DNA from 2 places in the Agromyces sp. NPDC058484 genome. Region 1 is predicted to be linked to the other one. Evidence: predicted binding sites of a transcription regulator. Region 1 holds the regulator's gene; the other holds the start of a gene.

The links. The regulator HspR, encoded in region 1, represses chaperone genes until heat shock. The targets are predictions, from matches to a motif close to AAGTTGAGTCNNNNNGACTCAACTT.
Region 2: the regulator HspR is predicted to act here: its motif matches at 2,562-2,586, upstream of ACFWN7_RS11385 (ATP-dependent Clp protease ATP-binding subunit).

Annotation. Positions count from the first base shown of each region.
Region 1 is NZ_JBHXMP010000009.1:44,518-62,545, forward strand. It holds gene ACFWN7_RS09110 (PQQ-binding-like beta-propeller repeat protein) at 1-1,536, shown strand, start outside; gene ACFWN7_RS09115 (MFS transporter) at 1,545-2,876, opposite strand; gene ACFWN7_RS09120 (ArsR/SmtB family transcription factor) at 3,098-3,433, shown strand; gene ACFWN7_RS09125 (SRPBCC domain-containing protein) at 3,426-3,857, shown strand; gene ACFWN7_RS09130 (nuclear transport factor 2 family protein) at 3,881-4,243, shown strand; gene ACFWN7_RS09135 (DUF2165 domain-containing protein) at 4,515-5,129, opposite strand; gene ACFWN7_RS09140 (serine protein kinase RIO) at 5,312-6,142, opposite strand; gene ACFWN7_RS09145 (MarR family winged helix-turn-helix transcriptional regulator) at 6,420-6,926, opposite strand; gene ACFWN7_RS09150 (MFS transporter) at 7,075-8,481, shown strand; gene ACFWN7_RS09155 (DUF6069 family protein) at 8,518-8,967, opposite strand; gene ACFWN7_RS09160 (MarR family winged helix-turn-helix transcriptional regulator) at 9,063-9,491, shown strand; gene dnaK (molecular chaperone DnaK) at 9,778-11,664, shown strand; gene ACFWN7_RS09170 (nucleotide exchange factor GrpE) at 11,668-12,345, shown strand; gene ACFWN7_RS09175 (DnaJ C-terminal domain-containing protein) at 12,426-13,421, shown strand; gene ACFWN7_RS09180 (heat shock protein transcriptional repressor HspR) at 13,426-13,842, shown strand; gene ACFWN7_RS09185 (hypothetical protein) at 13,870-14,130, opposite strand; gene ACFWN7_RS09190 (response regulator) at 14,320-14,967, opposite strand; gene ACFWN7_RS09195 (GAF domain-containing protein) at 14,978-16,666, opposite strand; gene ACFWN7_RS09200 (glycerate kinase) at 16,900-18,028, shown strand, end outside.
Region 2 is NZ_JBHXMP010000012.1:53,661-66,225, reverse strand. It holds gene ACFWN7_RS11385 (ATP-dependent Clp protease ATP-binding subunit) at 1-2,546, opposite strand, end outside; gene ACFWN7_RS11380 (DUF5343 domain-containing protein) at 2,765-3,466, shown strand; gene ACFWN7_RS11375 (TIGR02391 family protein) at 3,459-3,938, shown strand; gene ACFWN7_RS11370 (nucleotidyltransferase domain-containing protein) at 4,485-5,129, shown strand; gene ACFWN7_RS11365 (hypothetical protein) at 5,116-5,646, shown strand; partial or broken gene ACFWN7_RS11360 (AarF/UbiB family protein) at 5,842-6,492, shown strand; gene ACFWN7_RS11355 (PRC-barrel domain-containing protein) at 6,557-6,919, opposite strand; gene ACFWN7_RS11350 (hypothetical protein) at 7,180-7,521, opposite strand; gene ACFWN7_RS11345 (hypothetical protein) at 8,053-8,640, shown strand; gene ACFWN7_RS11340 (hypothetical protein) at 8,712-9,107, shown strand; gene ACFWN7_RS11335 (metallopeptidase family protein) at 9,339-9,689, opposite strand; gene ACFWN7_RS11330 (VOC family protein) at 9,745-10,185, shown strand; gene ACFWN7_RS11325 (hypothetical protein) at 10,388-10,597, shown strand; gene ACFWN7_RS11320 (RNA polymerase sigma-70 factor) at 10,582-11,457, opposite strand; gene ACFWN7_RS11315 (carboxymuconolactone decarboxylase family protein) at 11,454-12,134, opposite strand; gene ACFWN7_RS11310 (GNAT family N-acetyltransferase) at 12,417-12,565, shown strand, end outside.

The DNA.
Region 1 (18,028 bases):
TCGATGATCCTGCTGGCGTCAGCCGCCGGCCTCAGCGCCTGCGCGGCGCCGACCGGCGACGCAGAGCGCAGCGACGCTGAGATGCGGCGCACGGCCGAACCCGTGTGGAAGGCCGCCGCGCGACCGGTGGGCAGCAGCGTCGCCGTGACCGACGGCGTTGCGCTCGCCTACACGCTCGACGCCGAGGAACGACTCCAGCTGCTCGCTCTCGATGCGACGACCGGGCGAGAACTCTGGTCGTCTCCCGCCAGCACGGCGAGCATCGGCACAGAGGTGAGGATCACACCGGTCGTGCTGCGCGACGAGCAACGGAATCCGCGTGCCGTGGTGATCACGCCGCCGTCACTCGCGGCGGGACCAGGGCATGGGCACCGGGTGCAGCTCCGCGACCTGCGGAGCGGTGCAGTGGTGGGCGAGAGCGACAGCATCTGGATCGCCGACCCGCACACGTGCAGAACGACCGACGGCCTCTGCTTCGACGGACGCGAGCGTGACGTCGAACAGGCGACTGCGATGCGGCTCGATCCCGACACCGGCGAATTCGAGCCGTTCGACGACGTGCTTCCCGGATACGAGTACTCGATGCCGATGGGCGGCGGGGTGTTTCTGGCAGCGAACGGCGAGGAGGAGGTGTTACTCGGCCTCGACGACTCGAACATCGACACGCAGAGTCGCGACGTCGTCGCCGACCCGGTGTGGCGCATGCCGGTCGAGAAGCTCCTCGGCGATGGCACACGCTTCACGACCTCGCTGACGACGCGGCAACTGCACATCGACGGCGATCAGCGCACGCTGCTCATCTGGCACATGCCGTCGGCCCCGGACTCCGACGGCTTCACGGACTTCGCCGGAGCATCCGTCGTCGCACTCGATGTCGAGACCGGCGAGCGGCTGTGGGAGCGCGACGGCGAGATGCTGTGCGGGTGGGCGACGTTCTGCACGGGTGAGATCGGCTATCGCCGCAACGATGCCGCGGCGTTCGGCGGGAGAAGCAGTTTCGAGCTGGAGGCGGGGGCCGCGCGACTCGAGCGCATCGACCCGCGAACGGGCACGTCGAGGTGGGACCTGGACGTGGCCGACTACACCGACGAGGATGCGGCCTCGCACGCGTTCGCCTCCGTCGACGGGTACGAGATCATCGGCGACGGCGGCAGCGCACGATTCGTCGAGAAGGAGACCGGTGCGGCGCGCGACCTCGCACAAGCCGAGCGCGTCGGGTGCCTGCTCGACGCCACCTTCGACGCGCACGAGGACTCGAACCCGACGAACGACATCGTGACGTTCACGTCTGGCTCGGTGGCGACCGCGTGCGGGCCCGACGGCCCGGTCGATGAGCCGCTCTCGGTTGCCGCGGTGCGTTCGGTGGGCACATCGTGGGCCGAGCAGGACGAGGCCTGGCGTACGCTCGCCGACGGCCCGGGAGACGACGATCCGCTCGACCTCGCGTCGACCGAGCAGACGGAACGTCTCGAACGCGACGTCGACCGGTGGCGTGTGCTGCAGACCGCCGACGCGATCCTCGGCTACCGGTTCTGACGCAGGGCCTACTTGCGCGTCGCCCGCACTGGAATGAGCAGCGCCAGCCCCAGCGCGAGCACGAGCACGATCCCGAGGATGCCGAAGTAGGGCGCGCCGCCGATCGTGACGAACAGGGCGAACGCCGTCGGCGCGAGGAAGCTCACCGCTCGCCCCGTGGTGGCGTAGAGGCCGAAGACCTCGCCCTCGCGGCCCGGCGGGATGAGCCGCGCAAGGAACGTGCGGCTCGCCGACTGCGCCGGGCCGACGAAGAGCGTGAGCGCGAGTCCCGCGGTCCAGAACACGATCGGGCCGCCGTCGTGCAGCAGGAACACGAGGAATCCGCTCACGACGAGCCCGGTCAGCGCCGTGATGATCACGGGCTTCGCACCGAGCCGGTCGTCGAGCGCCCCGACCGCGATCGTCGAGATGCCGGCCACCACGTTGGCGGCGATCGCGAAGATGATCACCTCGCCGGCCGAGAATCCGAAGACGGATGCCGCGAGCACGCCCCCGAACGTGAACACCCCGGCGAGGCCGTCGCGGAACACCGCGCTCGCGAGCAGGAACCACACGGTGTTGCGCTGCTCGACCCAGAGTCGCCTGATGTCGCGCCCGAGCCGGGCGTAGGACGCGAAGAAGCCCACCTTGCCGCGGTCGATCGCCGCGGGGTTGCGGTACTCGGGCACCGCGATCAGCACCGGGAGCGCGAAGAGCCCGAACCACAGCGCCGACACGATCATGGTGACGCGCACATCGAGGCCGTTCTCGCCGGTGACCCCGAACAGGCCGACCTCGGGCTGGATGAAGCCGAAGTACACGATGAGCAGCAGCACGATGCCGCCGACGTACCCCATGCCCCAGCCGAAACCCGAGACCTTGCCGATCGTGCGCGGCGTCGACACCTGCACGAGCATCGCGTTGTAGTTGACGCCGGCGAATTCGAAGAACACGTTGCCGGCCGCGACGAGGAAGAGCCCGAGCAGCAGGTACTCGGCGGCCGGGTACACGAAGAACATAGCGAGGCTGAGCGCGACGACGAGGTAGGTGTTCACCGCGAGCCACAGCTTGCGGTGCCCGCTCGTGTCCGAGCGCTGGCCGGTGATGGGCGCGAGCACGGCGATGAGGAGCCCCGCGATGGCGAGCGCCCAGCCGAGCTGCGCCTCCACGGTGCCCGTCGGGCCGAACGACTCGCCCGTGAGGTAGACCGTGAACACGAACGTGGTGACCACGGCGTTGAACGCCGCCGAGCCCCAGTCCCAGAGCCCCCATGCGAGGATGCGCCTCCTGCTCGCGCCTACGTCCGAGCCCCCGCCGGAGGGCTGGGTCGCGTCGGTCGGGGTTGCGGGGTGCTGGGTCATGACGCAAGCCTCGTTCGGTCGGATGAACGGAGGATGACGAGCCTCGGTTCGGCATCCCGCTGGATCGGCGGCGATCTTCGCTGCACTGTAACGCGAGCGGATGCCGCGGCGGTAGCGCACCGCGCCGTGTGCGGGCGGCCCGATACCGACCACGCACCCATCAAGTTCATTTGTACAAACGTGTATTTGTGATAGTCTCGATCGCAAGGAGGTGGCCGACGATGAGCGATCCGACAGCTGCGATCGATCGAACGTTCCATGCGCTCTCCGACCCGAACCGTCGCGCCATCCTGGCAGCCGTTCGCAACGGCCGTCGTGCGGTGGGCGAACTCTCCGACGCGCTGGGGATGTCGCAGCAGAACGTGTCCCACCACCTCAAGGTGCTTCGCACGGCAGGGCTGGTGACCGGCTCTCGGTCGGGCACTCGTCACCTCTTCGCGGTGCGTGTCGAAGGGCTCGCCGTCGGCAAGGCGTTCTTCGACGATTTCTGGCCCGAGCGGCTGAGTCTGTTGAAGCAAGCGGTGGAGGAGTCTTCGGCCGGGAGCGGTGATGGCTGAATACAGGACTTCGATCGACATCGATGCCAGCCCCGAGACCGTCTTCCAGTTCCTGGTGACTGAGCGGGGGATGACCTCGTGGATGGGCCAGTGGGCCTCCCTCGACCCGGTGCCGGGCGGCGAGTTCGCGGTGGACATCGCCGGATACCCTGCGCGGGGCATGTTCCTGGAGGTGGATCCGCCACGCCGGGTCACCGTCTCGTGGGGGTTCGCCGGAAGCGAGAGTCTGCCTCCCGGTGCGTCCACGGTGTCCTTCGAGCTGACGGCGATTGCCACTGGAACGCGGGTCGAGCTCGTGCACACCGATCTTCCCGACGCCGAAGTCGCCGGTCACATCGAAGGCTGGAGCCACTTCCTTCCCCGACTCGTGCGCGTCGTCGTGGGCGAGCGACTCCATCCGGATACGTGGGTACCGAGACCCTGAACATTGAGAACGAAGGAGTCGCAATGCCGAACATCGATCACGATGCGCTGTCGATCGTGGAGGCCTATCACCTGGCCTGGACGAGCGGCGACGTCGATGGAGCCCTGACACACATCTCGAACGACGTCCGCTGCTTCGCACCCGACGAGAACGTCTCGACGAAGGACGACTGGCGCGAGTACCTGGCCGGCTTCGTGCCGATGCTCACCGGCGCTCCCGAGCACGCCCGAATGACGAACGGGAATCGGGTGGCGCTGTGGTACTTCCCGCAGACCGCGGTGACGACGACGACCCTCGCGAGCGAGCTGTTCACCGTCGAAGACGGGCAGATCGTCGAGATCCGCCTCGCCTTCGACCGCCTGGGCTACGTCCCGCGGGAACGGTAGCCGGCAACGCCGCCGTCGGTAGGGTTTCGCCTGTGGGTGCCCCGGTCAGGTTCGTCGCGCACGCGTCGATGACGCTTCCGAGATGGCGCGCGTGAATGTGCAGTCGTGGTGTGAGGCGTACCGCGGGCAAGCACGGGTTCGTGGCCGACGGCACGGTGAACGTGGAGGACGGCGTGCGCGTGATCCGCATGGTGCGGATCTACTCCGGGCACCTTGGAACCGACTGAGGGCACATGGTCAGCCGGGATGCCCCGCCGCGACATCCGCTCGGCTATGCGCGGTCGCGCGCCGTCCAATGCAGGCTCGGCAGGTGGATGAGCACCAGCGCGATGAGTGCGAGCACCGAGTTGTTGAACGCCGGGTCGAGGCCGTTCCACGACGTCGACTTCCACATCTGGAACCACTCGCCGCCGATCGTGATGAACCCGCCCATGAAGAGTGCGATCAGCATGAGCAGGCCGATCGTGGAGATGGCGCGCGCCGTGCGGTAGCCGTGGTGGCGTTCGCGGATCCAGAACACCACGGCGGCGACGAGCACGATCGCGGTGGCCGACTCCCACGCGATGAGGCCGATGTAGGCGACGTTCTGCAGCACGGGGTCGGTGATCGCCCGCCACATGACGTCGGGATCGAGGTCCTCACCTGCCGGTGCGCCGAAGTTCGTCGTGTCCATCGCCAGCACGTGCTGCACGAACGCCTGGTTCGTGCCGAAGTCGGTGATGTTGCCGAACGCGACGAGCAGGATGTACAACCCGTTCAGCGCGACGAGCACCGCGGCGACGACGGGCAGCGTGCCGAGCGCGAGCCATCCACGCCGGGCCTCGTCGGCCGCGGGGACGGCGTTGCCGGGTGCAGGGGTGTCGGGGGCGGAGCGGTGCTCGGACATGGCGTCTCCTCACTCGAATCGGATCGTCGTCGATCCGCGGGCACTGTATCGCCCGACGGATGCCGCGTCGACACGAATCGCGCTGCGCGAACGCATCGACGTTCGTGCCGAGCGTGCACGTCTCGCCCGGATCCGGGCGCGAGCCGCACTCTCGACGAACGAGCCCGCCCCGCGGCATCCCCTCAGAACCCGACCTCCCCCACGAGCTCGCCGAACAGCTCCTCGGCGTCGCACTCGAGCCGCTGCCTCGTGAACCACTCGCACACGTTCACGCAATCGCGGTGCAGCAGGTCGAAGCCCCGCGGGTTCGACACGAGGTCGACGATCTGCGGCAGGTCGATCGCGACGATGCGTCCGTGGTGCACGAGCAGGTTGTACGGCGAGAGGTCGCCGTGCGCGAGCCCTGAGCGCGCGAGCAGCCGCATGAAGTCCATCACCTGGTGGAACAGCGCGCGCAGTTCCGCGGCATCCGCTCGCTGTTGCGCGAGCCGGGGCGCGGCGACCCGGCCGTCGCCGATGAACTCCATGAGCACCTCGGTCTCGTGCACCTGCACCGGGTACGGCACGGATGCCCCGAGCTCGGTCAGGCGGCTGAGCGCGTCGAACTCGGCGGACGCCCACTGCACGCGCGCGACGGCTCGGCCGAACGACGTGCCCTTCGCGACGGCGCGCACGTCGCGGGTGCGGCGGATGCCGCGTCCCTCGGTGTAGACGGACGAGCGGTGGAAGTCCGAGTGCTCGCTGCCGCGATAGCGCTTCGCGGCGAGCAGCACGGCGTTGCCGGGCACGTCGGGCGCGGCATCCGGAATCGCACGCTCGATGAGATCGAGGTTCGCCTCCTTGCCGGTCTTCACGACGCCGAGCTCGGTGTCGATCGCCGCGGCCGAGGTCACGAGCCAGTCGGGGCGCGGCTCGGGGCCGCGCTCGGTGGGGATGGTCGCCGGCCAGGTCGACCAGCGCTGGCCCTCACCGGGCTCGGCGGCCTGGAACATGAGGGCGTCGACAGTGTTCATGTCGTCTGGCGCGTCGAAGCGCGCGGCGACAGCGTCATTCGGTACGGCGTCGTCAAGCGACGAGAGAAAGGTCACGGTGGCTCTCCGAGATCAGGAGGCCACCGTCGCGTTGCTAGGGGGCGGCCTCACCGGGAAGGGTGTCTGCGATGCGCACGACGATGACGGCGTTCATCAGGCTCTCCTTCCGGTCTCGTTCCGTTCCGTGGCGAACGGATGCCGCGTGGTTCGGTCCGTGGGCGAGCATACTCGGTGCCCGCGGTCGCCGAAAGGGCCACGTTCAGGCGTCGATGTCGTCGAGGCGCGCGATGACGACCTCGAGCAGGCGCGCGAGCTCGCCGCGCTCTGCGTCGCCCAGGTCCTGCAGCACGTCGGACTCCACGACGTCGGAGCCACGGATCGCCAGGCTGAACAGCTGCCAGCCCTCCTCGGTGAGGCTCACGAAGATGCGCGTGCGGTTGCCCGCGTCGGGAGTGCGCTCGACGAGCCCGCGGTCGGCGAGCTTGTCGAGCCGGTGGGTCATCGACGAAGGGGCGACGTTCGTAAGGTCGGCGAGCTGGCTCGGCGTGAGCGCCTCGCCGGCCTTCGCGAGCGAGGTGACGACGGCCCACTCGCCGGCGGTCACGTCGAGGTCGGCGAGCTGCCTGGCATACCACTGATCGAGCTTCTTCGTCAGGCTCTGCACGGCGGTGATGACCCGCTGCACCGATTCCTCGCCGCCCGCGGCGACGTAGGTCGCGACCGCGCGGCGGTGCAGCTCGGGTGCGGTCGCGGTGCGTCTGGCCATGCGGGAATTCTCGCATGCGTTCTTCGGTTGCTAATATTTCGATATCGAATAGTTCGTATTCGAAGCGCACGGATGCCTCGGCCGCACGTCGGCGCGAGGCATCCGTCGTCGCGACCGACCGTCTCAGGCCTGAAAGGGGGCCCGTACTGTGCGCGCGAAACTGCTCATCTTCGCATCTGCGATCGGCATGCTCGGCTGGGGTGCCGTGCTGCCCTTCCAGTACGCCTATGCGGCCGACACCCGCGGCTGGGGCGCGCTCATCGCGGCGGGCGCCTCCTCGCTGTTCTCGGTCGGCGCGCTCGTCGCCGCGCCGATCGCGGGGCGCCTGAGCGATCGCTTCAACCCGGTGCACGTGGCCGTCGCCGCGCAGCTGCTCGGCGCCGCCGGCGTCGCCTCGCTCGTCTTCGTCGACGTGCCCGGCGGCTTCCTCGCGGGCATGCTCGTGTTCGGACTCGGGCTCGCGGCCGCGGTGCCGGCCAAGCAGGTGCTCGCGCTGCAGTGGTCGTCGAGCGACGACCGCCGCAAGGTGTTCGCCTACAAGTTCACCGGCGAATCGCTCGGCATGGCCGTGGGCGCCTTCCTCGCCGGGCAGATCGTCGATCTCGAGCGGGCCGATGGCCTCGACATCGGCTTCGCGATGGCCGCGGCCGGCTTCGTGCTGTCGTCGGCGATCATCGCGCTCGCGGGCCGGGGCGCGCAGGTGCCCGCCGAGTTCGCGGTGGATACCCCGGCGGCGGATGCCCCGGGGACGGGCGCGCCGCGGTCTGCGGCGGCGACCGGCTCGATGGGTGCGATCGAGGCGGCGACCGGGGCGATCACCGTGATCGACGGGCCCGTCGAGCGTCGCGACCGCAGCGTCGTGCGGGCGATCCTCGCCACGCCCGCGCTGCGATGGACCGCTGTGGTGACGATCACCCTGGCGCTCGGCTTCTACGCCCAGTTCGAGTCGGGGCTGCCCGCGTACGGCCTCACGGTGCTGGGCGTCGACCCGGGCGCGATCGGCATCGCCGCCGCGGTGAACTGCGTCGTGATCGTCGCGTTGCAGGTGCTCGTCGTTCGGCTCACGGCCAAGCGCAGCGCCCCGTCGCTGCTCATGGCCGTCGGCGCCATCTGGGTGGTCTCCTGGCTCGTGATCTCGGCGGCGCAGTTCGCGCCGGGCATCGCCGCGGCCCTGTTCGTGATGACGTACGGCATCTTCGCCGTCGGCGAGACGATCTACAGCCCGGTGCTGAATCCGCTGACCGCGCAGCTCGCCCCGAAGGGCATGGTCGGCCAGACCCTCGGCACGATCGGCGCCCTGCAGACCGCCTTCTCGGCGGCGGGGCCGCTCGTCGCGGGCGTGCTGCTCGGCGCCGGACTCGCCGACGTGTTCCTCGGGATGCACCTCGCGGTGAGCGCCGTCGCCGTGTTCGCCGCTTGGCGAGTCAAGCGGGCGCTCGCGGCGTCGGGTGCGGGCGGTGCGCGCGGTGCGCGCGGTGCGCGCGGTGCGCGCGGCGCACCCGCGGAGTCGCGCGTCCGCGAGGAACCACCGACGACCCAGGTGCCGACCACCTGAGCCGGGCAATGCGTCGGCAGCGCGCGGATCGCGTCGTCACGAGTCGCGGCTCGGCCGCGGACCTCGTACGAGGGCGACGAACCAGGCGACGCCGGTGATGACGTGCATCGACGCGAGGGCGAGCTTGGTGCCGAGGTCGGCTTCGACCGTGAGCGGGAGTGCCGCGGAGAGCACCCCGAAGGCGAGTCCTGCCCAGGCGGCCCAGAGGCGGATCGCCGGCCAGCGGCGGGTGAGGAGCCATACCCCGGCGCCGACGACGACCATCGGCACGACGACCGTGAGCGTGACTGCGACGGCGTCGACCTGGATGCTCCCCGGCGCACCCGGCGGCGTGACGATCAGCGACGCACCGCCCGCGGATGCGATCCACAGGACGATGAGGTCGAGGACCACGGCAGCGCCCGCCGCGATCAGCACGCGGACGGGGATGAATGCCCGGGCCGCGGCATCCGTTGCAGTGGCTGGCGTACGACCGTCGGTACTCATTGCGACTCCTCAATAGTTGGGTAGCTCAAGTAATTCCAGAATGCTCCGAATCATTGAGAAAGTCAATCGTTGATTCAACGCACTAGTATGGCGCCATGCAGGATCGAGAGGCACGGCTCGTCGAATCACGTCGGCTCTCCCGCATGTTCTTCCTCGTGGCGGAACGCAGCAAGGCCGACTTCGCGGCCGCGGTCGCGCCGTTCGGCCTCCCCGTTCCGATCGCGAGGGCGATCCTGATGCTCGGCGAGCCGAGGCCGATGCGCGAGCTCGCCGATCGGCTTGCGTGCGATCCGTCGTACGTCACGAACATCGCCGACACCCTGGAGGAACGCGGTCTCGCGCAACGCTCACCCGGCGAAGACCGGCGGGTGAAGCTGCTGCGCCTGACCGACGAGGGCGCCGAGCTCCGCGATCGGATCGCCGACGCGGTCGCCGAGGGCGCGACGGTGTCGAAGCGCCTCACCGATGCCGAACGGGCCGCGCTTGCGCCGCTCCTCGAGCGGCTGCTCGCGCCTGGCGACTGAGCCCGAGTTGGTGACCTGACACGACTGGCCCGGGAATACTGGGAACCAGCCGTGAGTTGAGTCGAGTACGCTCAGGTTTTGCGCCCGCGACTTGACAGGTCCGGATGCCCCTGAAACACTTGAGCCGCTGGCACTCAAGTTCCGGCGACACTGACTTCGGTTCGGTCCCTGAGCTCGTCGAAGGGCGGGCCGGCACGGCCGAACCGGCATCCGTCTGAACGGCATCGAGCAGCGTCGCGCTCCGCGGCGCACCTCGACCACCGACGCGAGAGAAGGAGAAACACACATGTCACGAGCAGTAGGAATCGACCTCGGCACGACCAACTCGGTCGTGTCGGTCCTCGAGGGCGGCGAGCCCACGGTCATCGCCAACGCCGAGGGCTTCCGCACGACCCCGTCGGTCGTCGCGTTCACGAAAGACGGCGAGGTGCTCGTCGGCGAGACCGCGAAGCGCCAGGCCGTCACGAACGTCGACCGCACCATCTCGTCGGTCAAGCGCCACATGGGCACCGACTGGAAGTCGTCCGAGGTCGACGCCAAGAAGTACACGGCGCAGGAGATCTCGGCGCGCATCCTGCAGAAGCTGAAGCGCGACGCCGAGCAGTACCTCGGCGACACGGTCACCGACGCGGTCATCACGGTGCCGGCGTACTTCAACGACGCCGAGCGCCAGGCCACGAAGGAGGCCGGTGAGATCGCGGGCCTCAACGTGCTGCGCATCATCAACGAGCCCACGGCGGCGGCGCTCGCATACGGCCTCGACAAGGGCAAGGAGGACGAGCTCATCCTCGTCTTCGACCTCGGCGGCGGCACGTTCGACGTCTCCCTCCTCGAGGTGGGCAAGGACGAGGACTTCTCGACCATTCAGGTCAAAGCGACCGCCGGCGACAACCGCCTCGGCGGCGACGACTGGGACCAGCGCATCGTCGAGTGGCTGATCAAGCGATTCAAGGACTCGACGGGCGTCGACGTCTCGAAGGACAAGATCGCGCTGCAGCGCCTCAAGGAGGCCGCCGAGCAGGCGAAGAAGGAACTCTCGAGCTCGATGAGCACGAGCATCCAGCTCCCCTACCTCTCGCTCACCGAGAACGGCCCGGCGAACCTCGACGAGACGCTCACCCGCGCCCAGTTCGAGAACATGACCAGCGACCTGCTCGACCGCACGAAGAAGCCGTTCGAAGACGTCATCCGCGAGGCGAACCTGAAGCTGTCGGATGTCGCGCACGTCGTGCTCGTCGGCGGCTCGACGCGCATGCCGTCCGTCTCCAACCTCGTGAAGCAGGAGGCCGGCCAGGAGCCCAACAAGGGCGTGAACCCCGACGAGGTCGTCGCCGTGGGCGCCGCGCTCCAGGCGGGCGTTCTCAAGGGCGAGCGCAAGGATGTGCTGCTCATCGACGTGACCCCCCTGAGTCTCGGCATCGAGACCAAGGGCGGCATCATGACGAAGCTCATCGAGCGCAACACCGCGATCCCGACCAAGCGCAGCGAGACCTTCACGACCGCCGACGACAACCAGCCGTCGGTCGCGATCCAGGTCTTCCAGGGCGAGCGCGAGTTCACCCGCGACAACAAGCCGCTCGGCACGTTCGAGCTGACCGGCATCGCACCGGCGCCCCGCGGCATCCCGCAGATCGAGGTCACCTTCGACATCGACGCGAACGGCATCGTGCACGTCGGCGCGAAGGACAAGGGCACCGGCAAGGAGCAGTCGATGACCATCTCGGGCGGCTCGGCGCTGCCCAAGGAGGACGTCGAGCGCATGGTGCGCGACGCCGAGGAGCACGCCGCCGAAGACAAGAAGCGCCGCGAGTCCGCCGAGACCCGGAACTCCGCCGAGCAGCTCGCCTACTCGGTCGACAAGCTCATCAAGGACAACGACGACAAGCTGCCCGAAGACGTCAAGTCAGAGGTGCAGGGCGACGTCGACGCGCTGAAGTCGGCCCTCGCCGGCGATGACGACGACGCCGTGAAGAGCGCGTTCGAGAAGCTCTCGCAGTCGCAGGGCAAGCTCGGCGAGGCGATCTACGCCCAGTCGCAGACGGCGGATGCCTCGGCGAACCCCGGTGAGGACGCGACGCCGACCGGCGAGCAGGCCGCCTCCGACGAGGACGTGGTCGACGCCGAGGTCATCGACGACGAGGACCCTTCGACGAGCTCAGGGCAGGGGAGGTAGTCCGTGTCGGACGAGAACCAGAACCACGAAGAGCCGGTGATCCGCGACCCTTCGACAAGCTCAGGGCAGGCCGACGGCAAGCCGTCGCGGCGCATCGACCCCGAGACCGGTGAGGTTCGGCAGCCCGAGGTCCCTGAGCCTGTCGAAGGGACAGGCGGCGACTCCGCGGCATCCGCTCCGGCAGGCTCAGCGAACGGTGGCGAAGACGACGACGTGCTCACCGTCGACGACATCCTGAACGCGGCCCAAGCCGAGGTGCAGGAGCCGAGCGACGAGCACCTCGCCGACCTCAAGCGGGTCACGGCCGAGTACGCGAACTACCGCAAGCGCACCGAGGCGAACCGCGAGGTGGAGCGCGAGCGGGCGATCGGCGCGGCGGTGGCTGTGCTGCTGCCGGTGCTCGACGACCTCGACCGGGCCGAGAAGCACGGCGACCTCGAGGGCGACGCTCCGTTCGCGACGATCGCGGCCAAGCTCCGTGCGTCGGTCGAGAAGCTCGGGCTCTCGCCCTTCGGCGAGGTCGGCGAGCCGTTCGACCCGCAGCGGCACGAGGCGATCTTCCAGCAGCCGTCCGACGAGGTCGAGACCGACACGGTCGCCGACGTCGTCGAGACGGGCTACACGCTCGGCGGCTCGCTGCTTCGCGCAGCGAAGGTCGTCGTGAAGACGCCGCAGCAGTGACCCTTTCGGTGATCGAGTAGCGCCCGCCTTGGGCGGCGCTACTCGATCACCGATTACATTCAGACTCAGAGGAGGTGCCGATGGCCAGTCAGGATTGGTTCGACAAGGACTTCTACCAGGTCCTCGGCGTCTCCAAGGACGTGAGCGACGCGGAGCTGAAGAAGGTCTACCGCAAGCTCGCGCGCAAGTACCACCCCGACTCGAACCCCGGCGACGCTGCCGCCGAGGCGAAGTTCAAGGAGATCAGCGAGGCGCACTCGGTGCTCGCCGATCCCGAGCAGCGCAAGGAGTACGACGCGATCCGCGCGATGGGCTCGGGCGCGCGGTTCACCGCGCCCGGCGGCGCGGGCGGCGCGGGCGGCTTCGAGGACGTGTTCGGCGGGATGTTCGGCCAGGGCGCGCCGGGCGGTCGCCAGTCGTACACGTTCCAGCAGGGCGGCGACTACGACGACCTGCTCGGCGGCCTCTTCGGCGGCGGCCGGTTCGGGCAGCCGTCAGGCGGATACCGCGGATTCGGCGGCCCGACGCCAGGTCGCGACGTCGTGGCATCCACGACCCTCGACTTCATCACGGCCACAAAGGGCGAACAGATCACCCTCGAGACCTCCGACGGGCGCCCGATCACCGTTCGCATTCCGGCCGGCGTCGCCGATGGGCAGAAGATCAGGCTCCGCGGCAAGGGACATCCGTCGCCCGACGGCGGCGAGGCAGGCGACATCATCCTCACGGTCAACGTGCGCAAGCATCCGGTGTTCGAGCGCGACGGGCTGAACCTACGGGTCACCGTGCCCGTGACCTTCGCCGAGGCGGCGCTCGGCGCGACCATCGAGGTGCCGACCCTCGGCGGAAACCCGGTGAAGCTCAAGGTCGCCCCCGGCACCCCCAGCGGCCGGGTGCTGCGCGTCAAGGGCCGCGGCGTCGAGACGTCGAAGGGCAAGGGCGACCTGCTCGCCGTGGTGCAGGTGGCTGTGCCGTCGCACCTCTCGAAGGAGGCCGAGCAGAAGCTCGAGGAGTTCTCCGCCCTCCTTCCCGACGAGAACCCGCGCTCCGAGCTGCTCGGGAAGGCCGGGGGCTGACGCGATGAACGAGACGAGCCCGCTGTTCGTCATCTCGGTCGCCGCCGAACTCGCCGGAATGCACCCGCAGACCCTCCGGCAGTACGACCGGCTCGGCCTCGTCTCGCCCACCCGCACCGCCGGCAAGTCGCGCCGCTACTCCATGCGCGACGTCGTGCAGCTCCGCGAGATCGCCCAGCTCTCGAGCGAGGGCGTGAGCCTCGAGGGCATCCGCCGCGTGCTCGGCCTCGAAGACGAGGTGTCGACGCTTCGCGAGCGCGTGCGCGAACTCGAGAGGATGCTCGCCGACGAGATGCTCAATCGGCCGGGCCGTCGCGTCTTCGCGGCGGGTTCGGCCGGCGAGGTGGTCTCCCTGCGCGCGGGCACGCGCGTGCGCCGCGAGAACGCCGTCGTCGTGTGGCGGCCGCTCGACCGCGACTAGGTCAGCAGGAGCGGCAGGCTCGGCGACCTAGGCGGCGAGTCCGTGGCTGCGGACACGGCTGCGTTCGAGCAACCGTGTCGCAGCGAGATCCCACAGCAGGTACTGGCCGCACTCCTCGGCACGGTCGTGACGTGCCCCCTCGAGTGCGACGAAGACATGGCCGGCGCGCTGGACGAACCCCACGGTCTCACCCTCGAACGAGACCTCGTCCAGATCGAACTCGATCGCGGAGACGACGATCTGGGACGTCTCGACGGCGTCCCGTTCTCCGACGGTTCGAAGGGCCATACCGGTGACCGAATCCGCCCCCCGCTCGTCCAGACTCGCCATACCGGTTCCCCCCGCCACTGCACGCAGCCGGATGTCGTCCCTCATCGTCCCGGTGCGTGATCGTACTGTTGCATCAACGGTACGGGGGCGGTATGCCCTCGCACGAGGGCCAAAGGTCCCGAGGAAGTCTCGAATTCGGTCGACGGGCTACGGCGAATCCGCCTTCCGCTCGTGCTCGACGTGCAGCACGGCCGCCTGGGTGCGGCTTTCGAGGCCGAGTTTGGCCAGCAGCGAACTGACATTGTTCTTGATGGTCTTCTCGGCGAGCCCCAGGCGCCCCGCGATCTGGCGGTTCGTCGCGCCATCGGCGATCAGTGCGAGGACCTGGTGCTCCCGCGGGCTCAGCACGTCGAAGGTGGGGTCGCGGCGCGAGTGCTTGAGCTGATCGATGACCTTCTCGCTCGTGCGCGGGTCGATCAGTCGTACCCCCGAGGCGACCGTGCGCACCGCGTGGAGGAGGTTGCTCGCACGCACATCCTTGACCACGTAGCCGGCGGCACCCGCGATGACGGCGGATCTCAACGCATTCTCGTCGTCGTACGCCGTCAGGATCAGGCAGCGGATGCGAGGATCCGTCTGGCACACGTCGCGGCAGACGTCGATGCCGCTGCCGTCGGGCAGACGCACGTCGAGCACGGCGACGTCGGGCCGCACCATCGGGATACGGACGCGGCCCTCGGCGGCTGTGGAGGCCTCGCCGACGACCTCGATGTCGCGCTCGGCGTCCAGCAGGGCTGCGAGACCCCGCCGCACGATCTCATGGTCGTCGAGGAGGAAGACACGGATGGCGCTCATGATCCCGACCTCATGGTGCGAGCGGGACAGCCCAGCTCAGGCGCGTGCCCGTGGCATCCGAGTCGATGGTGAAGGTGCCGTCGTGGCGGTGCGCGCGCCCGGCGCAGTTGGCGAGCCCGCTGCGCCGGGTGGCGGTGCCGATGCCGATGCCGTCGTCGTGGATGGTCGCGACGAGCTGATCGGAGGTGACTCCCACGCTGATGGATGCCGCCGCCGCCCGCGCATGTCGGGCGACGTTGGTGAGTCCCTCGCGCACGACGGCCAGCAGGTCATCAGCGATGTCATCGTCGACGACGAGGTCCACCGGTCCGGAGAACGTGACGTGCGCGGGATGCGCCAGGATGGCGTTCACCTCATCGGCGATGTCGAGCACGCGGCGCCGCACACCGGCGAGGTCGTCGGGCCGCTGGGAGAGTGCGAAGACGATCGTCCTGATCTGACCGATCGCATCATCGATGCGGCCGATGTCGGCATCGATGCGCTCCGCAGCTTGGCCCGGACCGATGAGATTCTCGACGTTCTGCAGATCGAGACCGATGGCGAACAGTTGCTGGATGACGTGGTCATGGAGGTCGCGGGCGATGCGTGCGCGGTCCTCGAGGAGCCGCATCCTCTGCCGGTCGGAGCGGGTGGATGCGAGCTCCATCGCCCGGCCGGTCTGCACCGCGACATCCGCAGCCCGTTCCAGTTCGAATCGGCTGAACGGTCGCGAACCCTGCCGGCGCAGCGCCAGCAGGATCGAGGGGTGCTCGCCTCCCGAGCCGAACGGCACGATCAGGGCGGGACCGCTCGGCCAGCCGTGGTCCTCCGCCGTGCCGCCGTCGCCGAAGGCGTCCACGCGACGGGATCGCAGGGTCTCGAGGGCGTCGTTCAGATGCGGGTTCGCAATGCGCCGGCGGGTGCCCGGGACGCGGTTCGCCCCGCTTCCGCGCGCGGCGACGACGGTCAGCGCCGTGCCTTCGCGGGCGGGGGAGAGCACGCACACGAGGTCGGCGTCGGACAGGCGCTCCACCCCGTCGACCAGCTCGACCATGGCATCGTGCGGGTCGCCCGACAGCAGGGCGGAGGTGATCTCCGCGGCCGCGGCGGCCCATGCCCTGCCTGCCTCGGCTTCGGAGAACGCGCGGGCGTTCGCGATTGCGAACCCCGCTCCGGCAGCCAACGACGTGATCAGCTCCTCGTCTTCGAGGCTGAATCGCCCCCGGGCGTGGTCGGCGAGGTAGATGTGGCCGTAGACCGCGTCGCCGACTCGGATGGGGACGCCGAGGAACGAGCTCATCTTCACGTGACCGTCGGGAAAGCCGACCGAGCGGGGATCGTCGGCGATGGATTCGATGCGAATCGGCTCCGGATCGTCGATCAGCGCGCGCATCAACCCGCGGCCCTCGGGAAGGTGCCCGATCGCGCGGGCCTGCTCGCCGGTCATCCCGACATGGATGAACTCCTCGAGACCGCCGTGTTCATCGAGCACTGCGAGGGCGGCGAAGCGGGCGTCGACCAGGTCCATCGCGGTATCCACCATCGCGCGCAGCATGGTGGCGAGGTCGAGATGCGAGCCCACGGCGCGGTCGGTTCGGAGCAGTGCACGCAGCCGACCCTCGGCCGGCGCATTGCTCGCGTGCTCGGCGCGTTCGCCCCGAGCATGCTCGAACTCGGCATGAGGCGCCGCGGAGAAGGTGAGGGAGTCGTCCTTGGACACGTCGGTAACCATCCCTTCGCGCCGCCGGTCTCCGGCACGGTGGCGAGAGGCGGTGTCTCGCTGCCAGCTTACGCGGTGCCCGATGAGCGACCTCGAGTCCTGCAGGATCTCGATTCCGTAAGATGGAATGAGTCGAAGGAAGTCCGTGACGTGCACCGTACGGGTCATCCCGACCCCATGGGCTGGGGCACGATCCCCGACGACCATGATCGGGCCTGAGAAACGAGATCGCCATGAGGATCGTGATCGCCTCGGACAAGTTCAAGGGATCCCTCGACGCGTCCGAGGTGGCGAGCTTCCTGGCTGAAGGGGTGCACTCGGTCGACGACACCGTCGTCGTCGATCGGGTGCCCGTCGCCGACGGGGGAGAGGGCACGCTCGATGCCGCGCTCGGCGCAGGGTTCGAGCCCCGGATCGTGCGCGTCACCGGCCCGACCGGACAGCCCGTCGAGGCGGCCTTCGCAGTGCGCGGCGATGAAGCCGTCATCGAGATGGCCCTCGCCTCGGGGCTTGCCGTGCTTCCTAGCGGAGTGACGGATGCCGCGGGCGCCACGAGCCGCGGAACCGGCGAGCTCATCGCCGCCGCGCTCGACGCCGGGGCGACCCGCATCGTGCTGGGGGTCGGCGGCAGCGCGACGACCGACGGAGGCGCGGGGCTCATTCAGGGTCTCGGCGCACGCCTCCTCGGCGCCGACGGCGCCGACCTGCCAGACGGGGGCGAGGCCCTCGCCGGACTCGCCGCGGTCGACCTGTCGGCGCTCGACGCGCGGATCGCAGGCACCCGGTTCGTGCTGGCCAGTGACGTCGACAACCCGCTGCTCGGCCCCTCCGGAGCTGCCGCGGTCTTCGGGCCGCAGAAGGGGGCGGATGCCGCGACCGTCGCTGCCCTCGACGTCGCGCTCGCCCACTACGCCGGCCTGCTCAGCGCAGCCCTCGGCGATGCCGCCGCCCGCGCGGTCTCCTCGCCCGGCGCGGGCGCCGCCGGCGGCGTCGGCTTCGCGGCGCTCGCCGTGCTCGGCGCCGAACGCCGGCCCGGCATCGACGTGGTGCTCGAGTTCGCGGGCCTCGACGAGCGCATCGCCGGCGCCGACCTCGTGATCACGGGCGAGGGCAGCCTCGACGAGCAATCGTTCGGCGGCAAGACCCCCATCGGCGTCGCACGGGCGGCGGCCGCGGCATCCGTGCCCGTGATCGCCGTGTGCGGCCGCACCACGCTCTCTTCGGCGCGCCTACGGGAGGCCGGATTCGAGCGTACGCTGGCCCTGACCGACCTCGAGCCCGACGCCGACGTGTGCATGCGGGCCCCCGGGCGGATCCTCCGTCGGATCGGGGCGCTCGTCGCGGCCGACCTCGGCGCGCACG
Region 2 (12,565 bases), on a different contig from region 1:
ATGCGATCGTCGATCTCGCGCTGGATCACGCGACGCAGCGGGCGGGCACCGTACCCGGGCTCGTAACCGCGCTCCGCGAGCAACGTCACCGCGCCATCCGTCACCTCGAACGTGACCTCACGCGCCGCAAGGCGAGCGGCGGATGCCCCGAGCATCAGCCGCACGATCAGCTCGAGCTGCGGCTGGTCGAGCTTCTGGAACAGCACGATCTCGTCGATGCGGTTCAGGAACTCGGGCCGCATGGCCTCGCGCACCTTGCCCATCACGCGCGCGCGAACGTCGTCGGATGACGCAAACCCCGAGGCATCCGACCCCGCGACGAAGCCGAGCGCACCCGACCGCGACGCGAGGAACTCCGAACCGAGGTTCGAGGTCATCACGACCACCGTGTTGCGGAAGTCGACCGTGCGACCCTGGCCGTCGGTGAGGCGTCCGTCGTCGAGCACCTGCAGCAGCAGGTTGAACACGTCGGGGTGCGCCTTCTCGATCTCGTCGAACAGCACTATCGAATACGGGTTGCGCCGCACGCGCTCGGTGAGCTGCCCGGCCTCGTCGTAACCGACATAGCCGGGAGGGGCGCCGACGAGCCGGCTGACCGTGTGACGCTCGCCGAACTCCGACATGTCGAAACGAATCACCCCTTCGTTCCCTGAGCCTGCGGTGCCCTGAGCTTGTCGAAGTGTCGAAGGGAACAGGCTCGCAGCGAGCGCCCGCGCCAGCTCGGTCTTGCCGACACCCGTCGGCCCGAGGAGCAGGAAGCTGCCGATCGGCCGGCGCGCGTCGCCCATGCCGGTGCGGCTGCGGCGCACGGCCTTCGCGACCGCGGTGACCGCGTCGTCCTGTCCGATGACGCGCGCGTGCAACTCGCCCTCGAGGTCGCCGAGGCGCTCGCGCTCACTCTCGGTGAGGCGGTTCACCGGAATGCCGGTGGCCCGCGAGATCACCGCGGCGATCTGCGCTTCATCGACAGTCGTTCCCTGAGCCTGTCGAAGGGAACTCGCCTGCTCGGCACCAGTCGCTTCGGCAGGCTCAGCGACCGAAGCGTCGTCGAGCCTCGCCTGCATCTTCGCGATCTCGTCCCGAATCCGCGACGCCTCCTCATAGTGCTCGGCCTGCACGGCCGCGTTCTTATCGGCCTCCAGCGACGCGAGCCGCTCGATGAGCGCCGACACGTCGACCTTCACACCGAGGCGCAGGCGCAGCCGCGCTCCGGCCTGGTCGATGAGGTCGATGGCCTTGTCGGGCAGCACCCGGTCGGTGAGGTAGCGCGCGCTGAGCTCCACCGACGCCCGCAACGCGGCATCCGTGTACTTGACATCGTGGTGCTCCTCATACGCCGGCTTCAGACCGTGCAGAATCTGCACGGCATCCTCGATCGACGGCTCGCCGACCTTCACCGGCTGGAACCGGCGCTCGAGCGCGGGGTCCTTCTCGATCTTGCGGTACTCGTTGAGCGTGGTCGCGCCCACGAGGTGCAGCTCGCCGCGTGCGAGGCGCGGCTTCAGGATGTTGCCCGCGTCCATGCCGCCGTCGCCGCCGCCGCCCGCGCCGACGACGGTGTGCACCTCGTCGACGAAGATGATGAGCTCGCCCTTGTGTGCGGCGATCTCGTCCATGGTCTTGGTGAGGCGCTCCTCGAAGTCGCCGCGGTAGCGGGTGCCGGCGAGCATGCCGGGCAGGTCGAGCGAGATGACCCGCTTGTTTCGCAGCTGCTCGGGAACGTTCTCCTCGACGATCGCTCGGGCGAGCCCCTCGACGATCGCGGTCTTGCCGACGCCGGCCTCGCCGACCAGCACCGGGTTGTTCTTGGTGCGGCGGCTCAGGATCTCGATGGTCTGCTCGATCTCGTCGACGCGTCCGATCACCGGGTCGAGCTCGCCATCTCGCGCGAGTTGCGTGAGATCGGTGCCGAACTTGTCGAGCATGGGGGTTGCGGATGCCGCATCCGCTCCCTGAGTCTGTCGAAGGGAGCCCTCGTCACCCGTTCCCTGAGCCTGTCGAAGGGAACCGTCGCTCAACCCCTGCGTCAGCGCCTCGGCGGTGACGCCGGCGCGTGCCAGCACCTGCCCGGCAGGCGCATCCTGCCCCAGCACGAGCGCGAAGAAGAGGTGCTCGGGGTCGATGTAGGTCGCCCCGCTCGAGCGCGCGACCTGGTAGCTGTGGAACAGTGCGCGCGACGCACTCGGCGTGATTACGGCGGCATTCGCTCGCTCGCTAAGCTCGTCGAAGCGGGTCTCGGATGCCGCAGGCAGCCGCGCCTCGGTCGCCGTGATGATGCGCTCGGGGTCGACCCCGATGCGCTGAATGGCCTGCGTGACCGCTTCGTCTTCGACGATGACGCGCAGGATGTGCAGCGCGTCGAGCTCGGTCTGGCCGCGCTCAAGCGCGAAGCGTCCTGCCTGCTGCAGAATGCCTTGCGTGCGGGCGGTCAGGAACCGGCTGAGGTCGATCGACCGAGCCTGACGCGCCTGCTCTCCCGCAAGGTACCGGGACAGGAACTCGTCGAACGAGTTCGCACCGGCTTCGGGGTTGAAGTCTTCGGGCACCTAGTCCTCCTGGGGAACTTGAGTTGGGTACGCTCAAGTTCAACGCGGTGGGGGCGTGGGTATTCCCCGGGACTGTCCGATTCGTCCGCGACAATCGTGTCGCCATACCCGCTGTACATTCCTCGCTCAGCGTGTCGCCACGATCCGGCAAGCGGTATCAGCCATCATTCGAGCACGGCGCCCGGCTGGGCGCCCCTTTCTTGTTTGGGAGTTGAGGGATGGCAACGTACCCGTACACCTCGGGCCAGGGTGCACTCGTGAAAGCATTCGAGCAGTTCCGGAAGGCGTTTCCGCCCGTAGTAGACGCCTCGACGCTAAAGCGCTTTAGCATTGCGCCCGCAAACGAGTCCTACATCATTAACATCTTCCGGTTCCTTGGATTGATCGATGACGAAGGCAAGAAAGTCGATGGCGCAACAGACCTGTTCTTCCACGGTGAGGACGAGTTCAAGACTGGTCTCGAGACCCTCATCAGTGCGGCCTACGCTGACCTCTTTGCCGAGCACGGCGCGAGTGCTTGGGACGAAAGTAAAGAAGTACTCACGACCTGGTTCCGCGTCAAGGATAAGACCTCGGAACTGATCGGCGGTCGGCAGGCCTCCACTTTCCTGACTCTGGCTGCGCTGGCTGGCCATGGGGAGCCGGTGAAGCCCGCGGCCAGCAAGCCCGTCGGTTCTCCGAAGCCGAAGCCGAAGCCGAAGCCGAAGCCGAAGCCGAGTGCAGCGGCAAGCGAGGGGGATCAGAGCGCGAAGTCCACTGAAGCACTTGTAGCGCCGCCCATACCTCAGGATGCATCGACCGCTGACAACGCCGTAGGCCTCACTGTTCGTGTCGAGGTGAATCTTCCCGCCGCTGCCACCGCCGACGTTTATGACGCGATCTTCGCCAGCATCCGGAAGAACCTCATCGATCGTGCGTGACCTGGGCTGGTTCGAGCAGGTCGTTCGTAGGGCCCACACGTATAGCGAGGCGACACCGGAAACTCCGGGTGAACTCCATCCCTTCGAGACACGCAACATACACCCCGATCTGCCCTCGAAGGTTCGAGGCCTTTACGACGACGGCTACTATCCCGAGGCGACATTCGAGGCGTTCAAGTTCGTCGAGAAGGAGGTGAAGCGAATCAGTCAACTACGAGGCCTCACCGGCAACAAACTGATGATGGCAGCCTTCAATGAGCAAGCCCCGGTTGTCCACCTGAACGGAATGGCGACCGACTCCGACAAGGACGAGCAGTTCGGCTACCGTTATATCTTCGCGGGTGCACAGTCGGGGATTCGGAATCCGCGCGGTCATGAGACCGAGCTCACGGATTCACCCGATCTCTGTCTCGACCATCTATCCGTCGCCTCGATCCTATTGCGCAAGTTGGATGATGCTGGCGTTCGCTAGTTCTTCTTCATTGCCCGCCGCGCGGTCGTAAGCCACGTGAAGCGCCGCACGCATCCCCGCCGCTCTGGGCGTGGCGAGGTGGCTCGGGTCGGCGTGCAGGATCGACCGGGGGGCGGCGATCGCGTCGAACTGGTCGGTTTTGCCGTCCCGAGCACGCGAGCCGCGGCCGGGCGGCCGCACCTCGAACACGGCTGGGCCCGTCTCCTGCAGCTTCCTGGCCCAACTTTGCGCCGAAAGAGCCGGAACCCTCGATCGCGACCACGATCCGTTTCGCCGGCGACCGCACATCGCCGCGCCTGAGGTGGTCTGGCAGCGCACGACGCGCCGCGTACGGACCCTCGGCGACGGAACGGGCTCACCCAGCGGCAGGTGAGCTCACGGCTTTTCGTATTCCGTCAGGCCTCGCGTGCGTACACAACTGCTCGTGAGATCCCCGCGTTCTTGAGAACGTGACTCGTCAGGTCGCTCGTTGCTCTATTTAGCGATAGATTGCTATCGACAGCATAGCGTTGCGATATTTAGCAAAGTCCGCATCGGGAGGGTTCCATGCAGCTTCAGCATCCAATCGCCGCGGTCAGCGGCGGCGTCGAGGGCGAGGTACTGGCGGTGCTTGCGCGCGACCCCGCAGGTCAGATGGACGTCGCGATGCTGGCCCGGATGACGAGCAAGTCCTACACCGGGGTGCGCCACGCGATCCGACGCCTGGTACAACAGGGCACTGTTCTCGAGACAACAATCGGTTCTCGCACCGTGTTTCGCTTCAACGCCGAGCACGTGCTCGCGAACGCGATCACGGAGATGGCTTCAGCGAAATCTCGAGTGCTCGACGCGTTGCGCGATGCTGTCGAACAGGGCTTCACCTCTCGGCCTGAGTTCGCCGTGGTGTTCGGCTCCGCCGCACGAGACGAGATGACCCCCGACAGCGACATCGACCTCTTCTTCGTGCGATCCGGATCGGCTGACCCAGATCTCTTCGACGACGAGGCTGCCGTCATCGCCGCTCGAACCTCGAGACTCACCGGTAACGACACGCGCATTCTCACCTACGATCTGACGGAACTCGAACAAGGTTCAGACGCACATCCCGTGCTCGCAGAGGTCGCACGAGACGGCGTGATGCTGCAAGGTTCGCTCTCCGAGTTCAGAGCCCGCATCGGCCTCCTCGAACGGCGGCGACGTGCGGCAGGTTGAGCGAACGCCCGCGACCGAACGTGGGCGGCGCTCGAAAGCAGAACAGTTCGCCCACGCCGTCGGAATCGTCCGAGCCTTCGATGACGACGACGCGGAACTCGTCGATGCCATCGTCACCCTCTGCGTTCATGCCGGTATCGCGGTATCCGACGTGATCTGCATGAAGCGCATCGGCTCGTACGTACAGGGCGAGAACCACACGAGCGCCATCGCCCACCTGCACCGCGCCGACAGTTCGGCCGCGAAACAGCTCGAAGCGCTGCTCCGCATGAAGACGAAGGCCGGCTACGGGTACGACTCCATCAGCCGCAGCGACCGTGCGGGCCGTTCGCGCAATGCATGCACTCATCGAGGCGATGCGCGCCGCCTGACCCGCCGGTTCATACTTCGCCGTCGAATGCGGGGGCCTCTGGCCTCTGCGCAGCAGTTCGCGACCACCGGCGGGCCATCCCAGCTGCCGGCCTGCCACCGCCGGATTCGGACTCTGAAGCACGCGAACTTGTACGCGGAATCGTAACCGCGACGGCCGCGCCTTTGACCTTGCAGCGACCGCGATGGTGCACGAATTCAGCGTCGTCACGCGCTATGTGCGAGACTTCGCGCCGCTCGACGTGCCGCTCCTCCTCGAACCGTGGACTGCGTGACGCCGACGGTGCACCCGCAAGCGCCTGGCGGTGCCTCGACCGTTGCCACTGCGCATACGATGACACGCATGGACGACGGCGAAACGCCGAGCAGCACGCGCGCCCGCCACCGGCGGATCCTGCGGTTCGCCGCGCGACACATCGTGCAGATCTGGTGGTTCGAACTCGTGCTGCCGCGCATCGGCCTCGCGAAGGTCGCGGCACGCGGGCGAGCGGCGCGGCTGACCCGCATCGCCCACCGTTTCCACGCGCTCGCGATCGACCTCGGCGGCCTCATGATCAAGGTCGGCCCGTACCTCTCGTCGCGCCTCGACGTGCTGCCGCCCGAGATCACCCGCGAGCCCGCCGGCCTCCAAGACGAGGTGCCGCCGGTGCCGTTCGACGCGATCCGGCGCCTCGCCGAGGCGGAGCTCGGGCTGCCGCTCGAGCGCGCATACGCGAGGTTCGACGCAGCGCCGCTGACGGCGGCATCCTTCGGCCAAGCCCACCGCACCCGGCTCGCACCGATCGACGCTGCCGACACCGGACTCGACGAGGCCGTCGTCAAGGTGCAGCGACCGGGCATCGAGGCGATCGTCGATGTCGACCTGGCGGCGCGGCGCTGCGTCGCCGGATGGCTCAGCCGCGTGCGGTTCGTCGCGAAGCACGTCGACGCGCCCTCGCTCGTCGAGGACTTCGCCGCCACGAGCCTCGAAGAGATCGACTACCTGCACGAAGCGCCGGACATTGCGAACCCGCCGCCCAGGAGGCGTGCTCCGGGACGACGGGTGAGTGGGTTGGATCTCAGTAGCCGTAGAACCCGCTGTAGTAGCCGCCGACGCGCTCTCGATAGTCGGCGTCATCCCAGGTGGTTCCCTCGTCGAGCTCGGGTGAGTCCTTGATCTGATCCTTGGTCAGGTCTACGTACACCTTCTCCTCGGCGTCATCGACTCGGTCGATCGTCCCCGCCGGCAGCAGGACCTTGCGGCCGAAGATCCACGGGCCGGTGTCGACGACGATCTGGCTCGCGCCGACGTCGTAGGTCGCCTTATCGACCTTGCCGATGTGGCCGTCGGTAGCGTGCACCTCGTATCCGGCGATGTCCTTGTTCTGCGCGTCACGCGCGGCTGTCGTGCGGTAGCTCCATGCGTCCCATGTCGAACTCATCGTTCCTCCCTTCGCAAGGCCCGTGAAGGCCCTGATCGTGATGGGTGTTTCCCTCGACGGTAGATCGACCACAGAGCCGATCACAGAGGGTTGACAGGACCGTAGCGGAGCGCACGGGCACGCCCGAACAGGTCAAGCAGGCGGTCGACGTGCTCGACGAGGCACGTCGTCGCGCGACCGACGCGGCAGGGTCCTCATCGCCCCCACCGGATCCTTCGTGCGGCACGGGCCGGTCGGAAACCCGACCGGCCCGTGCGTGATCAGCCGAGATCCTTGCGCGTGAACGATCGGACCTCGCTCACGTTGCCTGCCTCATCGGTCGCGCGGACCGACACCACGGTCTTCGCGTCGACGTGGAACGGGCCGGAGCCGTCGGGGTTCATGCCCTTCGCGGTGAGGAAGACCGCGCTCGGGACGAACCCGTCGGTGACGCCCACCATCACGTCGGCCGACACGACGTAGGAGCGGCCGGGCACGGTCGGGACGGCCTGCCAGATGTGGTTGTCGTAGGCACCCTTGTCTATCAGCGCGAACGAGGCGTGGATCGCGAGTATTTTCCGTGCCGTGGCGATGCGCGAGTGTGTTGAGGCGCGCAGCGTCACGGCTCGCTCGCTCGTAGCCCACCATCACCTCGACGCCGTCGTACCCGAGGTCTGCGGCGAGGCGAAAACCCGGTTCGACATTTGCGAGGTGCGCCGACACCGTCGCTAGGGCGACCCTCGGAACCGAGCTCATCGGCTCACCTCGAGCTGAGTTCCGGCCGTGTGCGGCCGCGCGTTGCGGCTGATCGCTCGCGTCGGAGACGGAATTGATGACGCCGATGCATCCTCCAGAGAGTTCGGATCCCAGGAAGGTACCGATCCGCCGTGGCGCGCCATCACGGCCGAAAGACAGGCGAGCACCTGACCTTCGTCGGGTGTCGCGGGCCCGCGATCGTGCCCCACGATGAATGTCTCCTCGAGCCCTCGCCGCCGAGCTCGGTGAGCCGTGTAACGGCAACGGCTACGACCAGGTCCGCGTCGAGACCGGCGAGCCGATCGGCGAACAACAGCCCTACAGCGACTACCCCGCTGGCTGTCGAGGCACGGTGAGCTCGACTCCTCGAGCGATGGCCCGACTCGTAGGCTTGGGGCGTGCCCCGACTCCACGCAGAACCCGATCGATCCAAGTGGGTACCCGTCACGGACTCCCTCGGATTCCGCGGTCGACGCCACCGCAAGGCGGCGATCGGGATGCTGCTGGCCCAGGCCAAGGGGCCCGATGCGGCGCCGTCCGGGGCGGGCGGCTTCACCGCCTGGGCGATGAGTCAGGCGGTTCCGTTCCTGATGCGCAAGGCGGGCGGCCGGGTGCTCGTGTGGGTCTGGAAGGACGACCCCGAGTTGGTCGTAGCGATGGCGCAGGTGCAGGCCGCGACACCGCAGTTGCGCGTCGCCCGGGCATCGATGCCGATCGAGTACGACGACACCGAGGAGTTCCGCGGCACCTACCTCGGCGTCGGCGAGAAGCTCGCCATGCCGCTACCGCCCGGTGGTCGCCCGCCGTTCGCCACGTACACGTGGGATCTCGGCTCGCACTTCGTGAGCGTGACGGCGGTGTGCAGCGATCGCGAGCGGTTCGGCACCGTGATCGGCGCCGTGGATGACCTCGCGCGCGGCATCCGCGTCATCGACGACCTCACTGTCGGCGAGTCGGCGCCGGTGCTCCGGATCGACCCGGCCTGATCCAGCAAACTCTCGTTGACTCGCCGCGAGCGCGGGCGTAGACCTGAGGCATCCGAGAAGGAGGTGCCGTCATGGCGAAGGATCTCTTGGTCACACTCCAGGACCAGCCCGGCGAAGGGGCACGGCTCGGCGAGGCGCTCGGCAACGCGGGCGTCAACATCGAGGGTTTCTGCGCGATCATGGAGGGCGGAAGGGGTGCCGTGCATGTGCTCGTGGAAGACGTCGCGGGCGCCAAGGCGGCGCTCGAGGGCGCGGGCATCACGGTCGAGGCCGAGACCGACGTGCTCGTCAGTCCTGCGTTGCCAGACCCCGAGATCGACACGCCGGGCACGTTCGGGGCGATGGCGCGCGCGCTCGCCGAGGCCGGGATCAACATCTCCCTCGCCTACGTGGCCACCAGGAACCGCGTCGTTCTTGCGACGAGCGACAACCAGCGGGCCACGCAGCTGCTGCAGGCGATGATGTAGCGACGCGAGCTACGAGGCCGGGCTTCAGCGATTCCCCTCTGCGATGGGCTCGGCGCCCGATCGGTGGATCGAAGTTGCCGCAGTCATGCTCCGCGCGGCTCGTGTGAGATCCGCCTCAAGTGAGGCGGCATTCATACGACGGATGCGCGCGATCGATCCGGAACGCCGCCACAGCACGCGGCCGCGGCATCCGTCGTCACCGCTCGGTGCCGCTCGACGGCGACGGCCGACTCACGCCCAGCCGAGCTCGCGGAGCCGCGCGTCGTCGAGCCCGAAATAGTGGCCGATCTCGTGCACGAGCGTGAGGTGCACGCGGGAGCGCAACGCGTCGAGGTCGGCGCTGTGCTCCTGCAGGTTGTTCTTGTACAGCGTGATGCGATCGGGAAGCTCGCCGAAGCCGTAGACCCCTCGCGCGGTGAGCGGATGCCCGCGGTACAACCCGAACAGCCGCGGTCGCTCCCCCACCGGCTGATTCTCGACGACGATCCCGACGTTCTCGAGCCCGCGGACCATGTCGTCGGGGAGCGCATCGAACACGTCGGTGACCATTGCCTCGAAGTCGTCGTCGGAGATCTCGACCATGCCCCAATTGTGCTCGCTCGCGAGAGTGTCGGTGGTCGTGCCTACGCTCGACCACATGACCATTCAACGCATGGACAACGTCGCCATCGTCGTCGACGACCTCGACGCGGCCGTCGCGTTCTTCGCCGAGCTCGGCATGGACCTCGAGGGCCGCGCGCAGATCGAGGGCGACGTCGCCGACCAGACCGTCGGCCTCGACGGCGTGCGCAGCGAGATCGCGATGATGCGCACGCCCGACGGCCACGGCCGGCTCGAACTGACGAAGTACCTCGCGCCCGAGGCATCCGCCCCGACGCCGGCGATCCCGCCGCCGAACACACTGGGCCTGCACCGCGTGATGTTCGCCGTCGACGACATCGACGACACCATTGCGCGCCTGCGCCCGCACGGCGGCGAGCTGCTCCGCGAGGTCGCGAACTACGAGAACGTGTACCGGCTCTGCTACCTCCGCGGGCCGGCGGGCATCATCGTCGCCTTGGCCGAGCAGGTGGGGTGACGGGTGCGGCGCGCTGATGGTCATCACCGGGCGGCTGAGCGCGTGCTCGTTTCCGATCGGATCACCGAGGTCGGCGAGGCAGATCTCGCCGCGGTTCACCATTCGTCACGAGCACTGAGCAGGTCGCCGCCCGCATCGGGAGATCGTCGCGGCACGTTCGGCCGCCGACAAATGCATCGCGGTCAGCGCTGGAGAGTCCGGCGTGCTCACGCTGCACCCGCGCCCAGAACTCGCGGTCCTCATTCTCATCGAGTGCCTGCTCGATCAACTGCGCGAGCGCGAGATGATCGCGTTCAGCATGCAGCACGAGCCGATCACGCAGGGCCCGCGGCACCTCGATCGTGGTGGAGTCCGACATACCCGCGAGTACCTCTCGAGCTACCCATTCAGGAGTCGCTATCGCATCAATTGAGCCGCCTCGTCGAGCCGGCCGAGCTTCTGCGGGTTGGCGATAGAGAAGATCCGCGTGATTCGCCCGCCCTCGATCTCGAACGAGATCGCACCGGCCAGCTCTCCGTCGATCTCGCCGCGGATCGCAGGATGCCCGTTCACCCACACCGGCACCGCCTCGAACGGCAGCCCGAGCTTCGCGAGGCCGCCGAGCAGGGCGCGGGCGATCTTGTCGGCACCGACGATCGGCCGCCTAGCAGCACCGCGCACGAGTCCGCCGCCGTCGGCGACGGAGACCACATCGGGTGCGAGCACGTCCATCAGCCCCTGCAGGTCGCCCGTGTTGACCGCGGCGAGAAATCTCGCGACGACCGCCTCCTGCTCGGCGCGGTCGACCGTGACGCGCGGGCGCCGGGCCGCGACGTGGTCCTTCGCGCGGTGGGCGATCTGCCGCACCGCCGCCGGCGACTTGTCGACCGCCTCGGCGATCTCGTCGTACGGCACGTCGAACACCTCCCGCAGCACGAACACCGCACGCTCGGTCGGGCCGAGCGTCTCGAGCACGGTCAGCATCGCGATCGAGACGCTTTCGGCGAGCTCGACGTCGTCGGCGACATCCGGACTCGTGAGCAGCGGCTCGGGCAGCCACTCCCCCACGTACGACTCGCGCCGCCGCGCCGACGCGCGCAGGTGGTTGAGCGCCTGCCGGGTCACGATCCGCACGAGGTACGCGCGCGGATCGCGCACCCCACCGCGGTCGACCTGATCCCACCGCAGCCAGGACTCCTGCAGCACGTCCTCCGCGTCGGCCGCGGAGCCGAGCATCTCGTACGCGACCGTGAAGAGCAGGCCGCGATGGGTGACGAACGGATCGTCGGTCATGACGCCGAGCCTACGACGTCGGCCGCGGCATCCGCCGAGACCGTCGAGACCGTCGAGACCACCGCGCCCGCCCCGCCCGTCGCGCCTGCGGCATCCGTCCTCTCGGCCGACCGCGTCAGGAGCGGTGGCAGTTCGCATGCGTCGGCGTAGCCCTCGGAATGGATGCCGAGTGCCACGTTCATGCGCGAGCTCATGTTCATGAACGCGACCTTGGCGGTGAGCTCGATGAGCGCGGCCGGGCCGAGTTCGTCGAGCAGCGCGGCCGACAGCTCGTCGGTGACGGCGGGCGGGGTCTGGCTCATCGCCTCGGCGTACTCCATGACGTGGCGTTCGAGGGGCGTGAACACGGATGCCTCGCGCCAGTTCGGCACGTGCCGCGCCTTCTCCTCGTCGAGGCCCTCGTTGTGCGCCTTGTAGTAGTTGAAGTCGAGGCACCAGCTGCACCCGACGTGTGCCGCCGTGGCCATTACGGCGTACGAGGCGAGATCGCGGTCGAGTTCGTGCAGCGCCTCGATCTTGCGGCCGATGCCCATCGACGCCCGCATCAGGGCGGGGTGGTGCGCGAGCACGCCGATCGAGTCGGGCACGCGGCCGATCATCTTGCGGGCGGCGACCTTCACGACCGCGCCGAAGAGTCCGGTGAGCTCGGTCGGCGGGATTCGGGTCTGGGTGGTCATCGTGTCCTCCTGCGATCGTCGACGGTCCGGGGTTCGGTTCCGGATGACCCGTCGACATGCAGACACCGGATGTCGCGGGGTTGTGACGTCACGGTGGCGCCGCTGCCGCTGGCTGCTCGACACGAACGCGGGTCAGCGAGTTGCGCAAGCCCGCAGCCCCTCACGGTCGTCACACACAACCTGCGCGACTTCACATCGTTCGGCGTGCCGCTGCTCGACCCCTGGACCGCCTGATCAGCCGACGTCGGCGAACTCCTGTTCGCTCACTGCGACACTTGTGGGATGCTCCGCGATCTCGACCTGCCCGCCACCCTCGCCACCCGGTCATCCCAGATCGTTCTCCGGCGCGCGACATCCGATGACCTCGACCAACTCATGGCGCTGCTGGCCGACGACCCGGTCAGCGCCGCCCGTGGCGACGTCGCGGCGCC